DNA from 3 places in the Bacillus sp. 5w2 genome. Region 3 is predicted to be linked to each of the others. Evidence: riboswitches for the same ligand, from Rfam matches in the RefSeq annotation. Region 3 holds a riboswitch; each other region holds the start of a gene.
The links. Region 3 has a riboswitch for S-adenosylmethionine ahead of ACXY7N_RS25020 (peptide ABC transporter substrate-binding protein). Riboswitches for the same ligand answer to the same signal wherever they lie in the genome.
Positions count from the first base shown of each region.

Region 1: it holds a riboswitch for S-adenosylmethionine, as region 3 does, so the genes downstream of both, ACXY7N_RS14705 (cyclase family protein) here and ACXY7N_RS25020 (peptide ABC transporter substrate-binding protein) in region 3, are expected to answer to the same signal.
Region 2: it holds a riboswitch for S-adenosylmethionine, as region 3 does, so the genes downstream of both, mtnW (2,3-diketo-5-methylthiopentyl-1-phosphate enolase) here and ACXY7N_RS25020 (peptide ABC transporter substrate-binding protein) in region 3, are expected to answer to the same signal.

Region 1 is NZ_JBTIWT010000007.1:124,686-127,970, forward strand. Features, by position in the region: gene ACXY7N_RS14695 (nucleotidyltransferase domain-containing protein) at 1-145, opposite strand, end outside; gene ACXY7N_RS14700 (PRK06851 family protein) at 257-1,366, opposite strand; SAM riboswitch class I at 1,518-1,630, shown strand; gene ACXY7N_RS14705 (cyclase family protein) at 1,716-2,348, shown strand; gene ACXY7N_RS14710 (hypothetical protein) at 2,377-2,757, opposite strand; gene ACXY7N_RS14715 (ATP-binding protein) at 2,987-3,285, opposite strand, start outside.
Region 2 is NZ_JBTIWT010000003.1:355,382-358,666, reverse strand. Features, by position in the region: gene mtnX (2-hydroxy-3-keto-5-methylthiopentenyl-1-phosphate phosphatase) at 1-28, opposite strand, end outside; gene mtnW (2,3-diketo-5-methylthiopentyl-1-phosphate enolase) at 25-1,269, opposite strand; SAM riboswitch class I at 1,334-1,441, opposite strand; gene ACXY7N_RS09205 (pyridoxal phosphate-dependent aminotransferase) at 1,506-2,684, opposite strand; gene ACXY7N_RS09200 (carbon-nitrogen family hydrolase) at 2,699-3,285, shown strand, end outside.
Region 3 is NZ_JBTIWT010000020.1:57,482-60,766, reverse strand. Features, by position in the region: gene ACXY7N_RS25020 (peptide ABC transporter substrate-binding protein) at 288-1,928, opposite strand; SAM riboswitch class I at 2,061-2,165, opposite strand; gene ACXY7N_RS25015 (aldo/keto reductase) at 2,318-3,151, opposite strand; gene proC (pyrroline-5-carboxylate reductase) at 3,153-3,285, opposite strand, start outside.

The DNA.
Region 1 (3,285 bases), on a different contig from region 3:
GGTGTATATAAACGAATCTAACATCATAATCACTATCTTTCGATGGAAATCCCCACGCACGACTCCCTGATTCTACTGCAAATAAAATTTTTACATCATTCTCTTTTTCAATTCTGTCTAACTCCAGCTCAATTTTCTCTCTCATTTCTTACCATCTCCATTTTTTGATTATTTCCTTGGAAATTCGACAAATATATTACTCATTTTACTACATACTAAAATAACTGTCAGAAAAATTCTGACAGTTCAAAAATCCCTATTTGTTCTTTTCTGTTACACTAACCGCAATTCGTTCAAACTCTTTTTGAATCTCCTCTTTATATGCATCCACTTTTGAAAAGTCCATAGCAGCAATATAAATTCGTTCTAATTTATCACGAACTGATTTTGCTTTTGCTAAGAAAGACATCGCCTCATTCATTTTTGCTTTATATTGAATGGAAACGTCGCGAATTTCTGTCGCATACTTCTCATCTGTCCCTGGTGTCACAATCAAGGCATACATATCTATAATTTCATCACCTTCGCGGCTCGGAAAATATTCATGTGGTGCGGTGCTATCAAAAATTGCAAAACCCAATTCTCTTACGATAACCATATCAAGACTATTTGGATCAAATCCACAATGATATACTTCCACTTCAAATCCTTTTTCTTCTGCTGCCTTAGCTAATTTTTTGAGCATTGTCGACTTCCCAGAGCCTGGGCGTCCTTTTATAAAATAACGATGTGATAACCCTTCTGTTAAATTCGGAACAAAATCAACTGCTCCTTTCGGTGTAGCTGCTCCTAAAAAGCGATGTTTCACAAGCGGTTGTTTCCCTCCTTTATCTGTAAATAATTTCTGAATCAGCTCATCTGTTAGTTCATTCGCTTTATCAAAATCAATATTATTAATATATATTTTCTCCCACGCATCATGTATAATTAATGCCTCTTTAAAACAAGCGTATGCTGCTTGAAAAGCTTTGCTTGCTTCTGAAACAAATCGTTCAATTTCCACCTTCTGCTTTCTTAATTTATCTGAATCCCAAGCAACCCCCAAATTAATATACTCTTCGACAACTCCTGGCATTTTCGGCTCAATAACATGGGGTGATGTTCCATCAACAATTCCTACTTTTAACTTCGGGATAATTACACCATCAACCGATTTATTATCAGAAGAACAGTGTAAAAATTCAATATCGTATCCTTTTTCAATCCATTCACGACCTATTGCCTTGATTAAAGAAGATTTACCGGTTCCAGGACCACCTTTTAAAATAAATAACCTATCTAGCCCTTTCAAATTCTCGTCGTATAAATTATGGAATCCTCTAGCTGTATTTCCACCAGCATAATAATTCAATATATTCCCTGTCACTGCACTCACTCCTTCGCAGCATTCTATTTACATAAGCTACAATATGCGAGCAACTTTATTTGGGTGAATACCTATTTTGTGTTGCGTAAAAAAAGGAAATGAATTACAATTTAAATATCGTAAATATTCCGAACTTTAAAATTAAATATACCTTTTATCAAGAGAGGCAGAGGGACCGGCCCTTTGAAGCCCAGCAACCTCAGTTTATACAAACTGAATAGGTGCTAATTCCTGCAAAATGCATTGCATTTTGGAAGATAATACTCAACTAGTATGTAAAGCTCATCTTTCTTGATTATGAAGGATGGGCTTTTTATTATTTGAAAAACATATATTGGAGGTATGTAAAATGAAAGTAATTGATCTATCACAAACATTTGAAAACAATATGTCTCAATTTCCTGGAACACCAAAAATCCAACTAGAAGCAATTACAAACGTTGAAGAGACAGGCTATCAAGTTACAGATTTTCATTCTGTCGTTCATGTTGGCACGCATTGCGATGCTCCTGCACATTTCATTTCAGGTGCAACAACCATCGATCAATTACCCCTTGATCAATTTGTAGGCGAGGCCGTTCTTATCGATGTAACTCATATTCAAGAGCGAAAATTACCTAAGGAAGTATTGTATAATGCTGACATAAAAGAAGGTGATATTATCATTTTCCATTCCAACCTATCTACTAAGTGGAATACAGAAGCTTATGAGAAAGAAGCATTTTATCTTTCCGAAGAATTAGCTACAGAACTAGTTCGATTAAAAGTAAAATCGGTCGGTTTAGATTTTATTTCTCCTGATGAGGTAACGACAGAAACATCACCGATTCATCACATACTACTTGGAAATAATATTTATTTAATTGAAAACTTAACAAACTTAGATGCCATTAACACGAAACGTTTCTTTTTCTCAGCGGCACCTTTAAAAATTAAAGATAGTGACGGTGCTTTTGCAAGAGCATTCGCTGTTATTTTTTAAACACAGTCTATAAAAAAAGCAAAGATCATCATTGACCTTTGCTTCTATATTTTTTATTTAAATTAAGAAATAATTGTTCAACACGAGGGCGTACCCAAGCTAAATAATCTTTCTCTTTCTTCTTTGTACAAGCTATCTCTTCTCCATCTACCATTTCGACAAGTTCTAGCTCTAACAGCTGCCTCGTGAATGCTAGCATATCCACTTCTTTGGCCGGATACTCTTCTCTTAATTTCTCCTCAATTTCCCCCAATAAAAAACCGTCACGCATCATTGCCAATGCATCAATCCAAAGTGGCGGCATTTCATATTTTTCTCCTGTAATTGTATCTTTTACAATATAATTCTTTTGCTCTTTTCGAAATTGAATCGTGTGTAAACATACAGTCGAATTTAATGTTAATTCCATCATACCACCCCTCTCATCATATCTGCATAGAAAAAAGGATGCGCGTGCACCCCTTCTTATCTTTTCATAACACTACTAAACCGTTACATGAGAAAACAATCTCATGTCGATATTTTCCTCCATTATAAACGAAGTATTTTTAAAAAAAAACCCTTCTTGCAACATTTTATAAAATGTTTATATTTACACAACAAGAACACTTTTCTGAAAAATAATTTCTTTTACTACGCTACACTGTTGGCAAATAAATTTCCACTTTCGTTCCTACTCCCACACTACTTTGAATGGAGATACTTCCTTGATGCTCCTTAATAATTTTATGTGTAATCATTAACCCAAGTCCTGTACCATTCTCCTTCGTTGTGTAAAAAGCTTTACCGATTTTATCTAACTTCTCGCTCTCTATACCAGATCCTTGGTCTTCGATAGAAATACATAAATGTCCTTCAGTTTTTTCGTATACACGGATATGAATGTCTCCACCTTCTAGCATCGATTCTATCCCATTTTTAATAATATTTAATAACA
Region 2 (3,285 bases), on a different contig from region 3:
CGAAATCACAAAATACTTGAATACTCATAATTTCACCCCATGAGAAGGATTTCCCCATATTTGTAGTGCACTATGCAAATTTATGTCATTTACTTCATGGAGTGGTTTATTTTGCAAAGTAGCATCAATTGCAGTACGGAAAGCTTTACCGCCGCCCTGTGCTCCATTTGGATGTCCGTGTATTCCTCCGCCAGCATTAATAACAACATCTTTACCGAAATCTCGTAGAATAAAGGGAACGAAACCAGGGTGAATACCAGCAGACGGAACAGAAAAACTCTTCTTGAAAAATGCATCGTCTTCAGTTAAATGTTTTGAGATAGCAAGAACTTCCTCTTTTTCTAACGCAACACTTCCGTATGGAGATGGGAATAATGAAAAGTCAGCGCCAGCATAACGTAATAGCTTTCCGAGTAATAATGGAGATGAAATTCCATATAACTTTGATGCTGAGTAAGCACCACTTACAGCAGGGTGTGCCATAATAGGGACTGGGATTTCATCATCTTCTGCAAGTGATTGTAGTACATCTAGTCCGTAAGCAAATACGTTAAATAATAGAATATCAGCCCCAGCTTGCACTGCGCGTTTCGCATTTTCTTTTAAATCAAAAGTTCGTCCTGTTAAATTTACGGCATATAACGTTTTATGTCCGTATGTTTCATATACGGATCGTAAAACTTCTTTTCCAGATACAATGCGTTTCGTAAGAGGTGTTAATGTATTCTCAAATAATATTTCATCATCTTTTACTATATCTACACCACCAATTGCTTGATCGCGTAATTGCGTTTTTAAATACCCAATATTTCGTCCAATCATTCCTTTAAAAATACTCATTAAAAGGGGACGATCATGCACTTGTAAAAGGTTTCGAATACCATCTATGCCGAACTTTGGACCAGGAAAATGTTTTTTTAACTCGTCTGAAAAAGTTAAGTCAATTAATTTCACTTCGCCATCAAGTGATAGTTTTCCGAATGTAGTTGTTAAAATTGCTGGTAAGTCTGGACTGAAGTTTAATAACGGATATTCGATTTTAATAATCCCGCGTTTTACTTTTTTACGTAAATACGAATTGGTATGTTCTTGTTCAGCTAATTCCTCAACATGGATGACGTTACCTTTATGCTGTTTTAGTTGCTCTTGCAATAAGTGTGGCAAATGAGTCCAAGAGCCAATTGTTAAACCGAGTGCAATTTGCTCGGCCTTTTTTTCTAAGTTATGTGAATCATCATGGATTAAATACGTCGCTATAATTCCGCTCATTGTTATACCCTCCTAGTTAAATAAAAAAACCTCTCAGCTAAGGAGAGGTTTTTTTACAACCAGCTCCTTATCTGTCAGCGTAATGCTGCGAGAATTAGCACCGTGTCTACAATTATGTAGATCGGTTGCCGGGCTTCGTCGGGCTCGTCCCTCCACCTGCTCTTGATAAGAAGTATTTAGAAATGTTTAAATTTTTAAGATAACTGAATTTTGTCAGATATTTTTCATGTTGTCAATTATTTTTTGAAAAAATTTAATTTATCAATTCGATTAATGGCTTCTCGTAATCTATCTTCTGTATGCAAGAGACCAACGCGGACATAGCCTTCGCCGTGCTCACCAAATCCAACACCAGGAGCAACTGCAACGTGTGCTTTTTCTAGTAAAATATCAGAGAATTGCTCAGATGTATATCCTTCTGGTACAGGAAGCCATGCAAAGAATGATCCTGTTGGAATGTCTACATTCCAACCAATTGAGTGACAAGCTGAAATAAGAGCATTTCTGCGAGATTCGTAACTATTTACAAGATCTACGACGCAAGATTGTGAACTTAAAAGTGCTTCACGGGCAGCATCTTGAACTGCACCAAAAATACTAACATACATATGATCTTGTAATAAGTTAATTGTTTCAATGACACTTTCATTCCCTACGGCAAAAGCAATACGCCATCCAGCCATATTGAAAGTTTTCGATAAAGTGTAAATTTCAATTCCTGTATCTTTGGCACCGTCTGCTTGTAAGAAACTAACGGGCTTTTGACCATCAAACCCAATAGCACCGTAAGCAAAATCGTGAACAACTAATATATTATGTTTATTTGCAAAATGAATGGTCTCATCAAAGAAATCTTTTGATGCAGTAGCACCGGTAGGATTATTTGGATAGTTTAAAAACATTAATTTCGCACGCTCGGCAATAGAGTTATCAATTTTTGTATAATCTGGTAAAAAATTATTTTCTGCAATAAGCGGCATTGTTTCAAATTGTGCTTTTGCTAAAGCAACTCCTGATAAATAATCTGGATAGCCTGGATCTGGAACAAGAATAGTATCACCAGGGTTTGTAAAACAAACTGGTAACTCTACTAATCCAGCCTTTCCGCCAAACAAAATAGCAACTTCTGTTTTTGGATTTACTACTACATCATATTCACGTTGATAGAATGTTGCCACGGCTTCTTTTAAGCTTTCGTGTCCGCGAAATGGTGGATATTTATGATGAACGGTCTTTTCAGCAGCATTTTGTAAAGCTTTTACGATATGCTGCGGTGTTGGTTGATCTGGATTACCTTGACCTAGATTAATAACATCGTGACCAGCTGCAACGACTTTGTTAACTTTTGCAACAAGTGAAGCGAAAAATTGTGTTGGCAATGATGTTACTATCTCAGAAGGTTGAAATAATTTCATACTTTCCACCTCTTTTGAAAGTTGTTACAATTCTAGTGACAAATGATATAATCTTTCCAGTATTTTGTAAAGAAAAAATTATGAATGGGGCTGACAAAATGAAAGTCGCATGTATTCAAATGGATATTGTCTTTGGAGATGTAGAAAAAAATATTGAGAACGCTAAAAGTAAAATAAGCGAAGCGATGAAGGAAAGACCAGATGTTATCGTCTTACCAGAACTATGGACAACAGGATATGATTTAACAAGACTTTCTGAAATTGCAGATAGGGATGGATTGCAAACGAAAGAAAAGCTGAAAGAATGGTCGAAGCAATATGGTGTACATATTGTCGGTGGGTCTATAGCGAAGCAAGCAGAGCAAGGTGTTACAAATACAATGTATGTAGTAAACAAGGAAGGAGAACTAGTCAATGAATATAGTAAAGTTCATTTATTTCAGCTTATGGATGAACATAAATATTTAATCGCTGGAAATAGTACAGGTGAATTTAAGCTAGATGATGTTGAGTGCGCCGGCACAATTTGTTATGACATTCGTTTCCCAGAGTGGATGCGTGTTCATACTGCTAAAGGTGCAAAGGTTTTATTTGTTGTAGC
Region 3 (3,285 bases):
TAGGTCATCAGGTGTTCTATATGTATATACATGTTGAACTATAATCTATCGTTATATGTTTCAACGTAGAAGACATTATATTTTGATGGTTAAATATTTAGTTTCTTTGATTATTTAGAATATTAACACTGGAAAGAACTATATGTCAATAATAAAAAATGGAGTATTATTTTTTAAAAATAATATATTGAAAAAGCGGATTTTCTCCTAATGAGAAATCCGCTTTTGATACATTTTTCCAATAAAACAATTGGTATGGGTAGAAAAACTTCAATTCAGGTTGCCTTTTATTTTTCAATTTGTGCCCATTTGAAGTTTAATTGACCTGCAAAGTCTACTTGCACAATTCCTTTCACATAAGAACGTTCTAAATAAGATTCACCTTTTTGGTAAAGAGGAGCGATAACAGAGTCTTTAAATAATATTTTCTCGGATGCCAGTAATGCTTCCCAGCGAGCTTTTTCATCACCAGCTAAAGTTGTTTTCACTTTTGCTATTGTTTCATCGAACTCCTTATTAGAGTAATGATCTAAGTTGTAAGGGTTATTCGTTGTAAATAGTTCAAGGAATGTAATTGGATCCGCAAAATCAGGGCTCCAGCCGTCAATTCCGATTTCGTAGTCACCTTTTAATAAAAGTGAAACTTGTTGTTTACGCGGTTGTGGTTTTACATTTACTGTTAATCCGTCTAAATTCTTTTCTAGTTGCCCTTTTAAGAACTCGCCAGTTTTCTTCTCAAGGTCACCATCACTTGTTAATAATTCTAATGTGATCTTTTCAGAACCAAGCTCTTGTTTTGCCTTCTTCCACAATTCTTGTGCAGATTTTGTATTGATTTTTGTTAAATCCCCGTTTGCAGTACGGAAGTCTGTTCCGTCAGGCCCCTTTGTAAAGTTTTTCGGCACGAGACTAAAGGTTGGTGTAGAGCCATCATTTAATAACGTATTTACAAAGGATTTTCGATCAATTGTTTGATCGATTGCTTGGCGTGCAGAAACATTTTGAAGTACTTTGTTTTGTTGATTCATACGTAAAAACTGGACCCCTACGTTCGGGCGTTCTTTAAAGTTGGCATCTTTTTTATATTTATCAACGAAGTCAGATGTTAGTTTTATACGGTCTAATTGTTTAGATTCGAATAAATTTACTTCTGTAGATTTTTCTTTTACGACGTTAAAATTGATTTCTTCTAGTTTGACAGTATCTTTATCCCAATAGCTAGGGTTTTTCTTGAATTTAAAGCTTTGTTCATGCTTCCAATCGCTTAGTGTAAAAGCTCCATTGTACAAGATTGCATTATCTTCTAAAGCGTACTTATCACCTTGTGCTTTAAAGAATTCCTCGTTAATTGGTAGAAATGTTGGGAACGCTGTTAAGCTAATAAAATACGGAACAGGACGCTCTAATTCTACCTCAAACGTATGGTCATCAATTGCTTTTACACCAAGTTGGTCGGCTGGAAGTTCTTTGTTGTTAATTTTTGTTGCGTTTTTAATATCAAAGAATAAAAATGCATATTCAGAGGCTGTTGCTGGATCGACAGCTCTTTGCCAAGCGAAGACGAAATCTTTCGCGGTAACAGGCGTACCGTTTGACCATTTTGAATCTCGTAAATGGAATGTGTATTTCGTTTTATCGCCACTTACTTCATGAGATTTTGCAACACCAGGGACAGGTTTGTTACCTTCACCAAGATTATACAAGCCTTCAAATACGTTTCTCATCACTTGACCAGAATCAGTATCTGTAGCACGAGCTGTATCCATTGTTCGTATTTCAGTAGGTGAAGATAAGTTTAAAACCTGTTTACTAGGTGCCTCGCCTTTTGCATTTGCTCCGCTTGCTTCGTTTTTATAACTACCGCAACCAGTTAATAAAATACTTACTCCTACAACTGATGCGATACCGGGTACAAACTTCTTTTTCATTTGATTTTCCTCCTAAATAATTAAGTTTGGATGATGATGAGGGAAATGAAAAATAAAAAATCCCTCTTTTCGTATTGAGAAAGAGGGATTTTTACGTACAAGTTATGCACCCGTATATAAACGAAGTCCCTCATTCTATCTTTCAAGCACAAAGCTTGCAGGAAGTGGCACAGTATTCAAAATGAACCTGCTGCCGAGGTTTCAAAGGGCCAGTCCCTCCACCTCTCTTGATACAATGAGTAAACGAATAAATTTTATTAATTTTTGTTCTTCTTTGATAATTCAAAATCTTACACCTTGGATAATGAAGTGTCAACCGGATGGAATATAGTTTAAATTTTCAGTTTTCTTTAACGTAAAAACCACTGCATATGGCAGTGGTTTTTCTACTAGAAGTTAAAGTTATCTGGATCTGGACCAACGCGACGATCTTCATTTAGAGCTTGAATTGCTTTCATGTCATCAGCACTTAATTCAAAATCGAATATATTTGCATTTTCAATAATGCGATGTTCTTTAATAGATTTAGGGATTGTTACAACTTCGTTTTGTAGATCCCAGCGTAAAATAATTTGTGCAGTTGATTTATTATATTTTGTAGCAATGTCTTGTAATGTTGGGTTATCCAGTAGCTGTCCTTGCATTAATGGCGACCAAGCTTCAAGCTGAATGTTATGTTCTTTACAGAAAGCATGTAATTCTTCTTGTGCTAAACGTGGGTGGTATTCCACTTGGTTGACCATTGGCTTAATTTCAGCAATTTCAAATACGTCTTGTAAGTGGTGAATGTGGAAATTACTCACACCGATAGCGCGAACACGGCCATCTTTATAAAGCTTTTCTAATGCTTTCCATGATTCAGTATATTTCCCTTTTACAGGCCAATGTACTAAATATAAATCTAAATATTCTAGACCTAATTTTTCTAATGTAGTTTCAAATGCTTGGAGTGTTGTTTCATATCCTTGATCGCTATTCCATACTTTTGATGTAATAAATAATTCTTCACGTGAAACACCTGATTCACGAATCGCTTGTCCAACGCCTTCTTCATTTTGATAGATTGCTGCAGTGTCGATGCTGCGGTAGCCATTTTTAATTGCTGCTTTTACAGAATCAATTACTTCTGAACCATCTTCTACTTTAAAAACACCTAAACCGAACCAAGGCATTTTTACACCGTTATGTAATGTTGTATAGTCTTTTAAACTTGTTAAACTCATATTATTTCCCCCTAGCTTTTTTGTTTGTTGCTTCTACTGCTTTTTGAATTGCCTCTGAAAAATTATACTCATATAAAGTTTTGAGACCTTCAGCTGTGGAACCACCTGGCGTTGTTACTTGTTCGCGGAGGTTA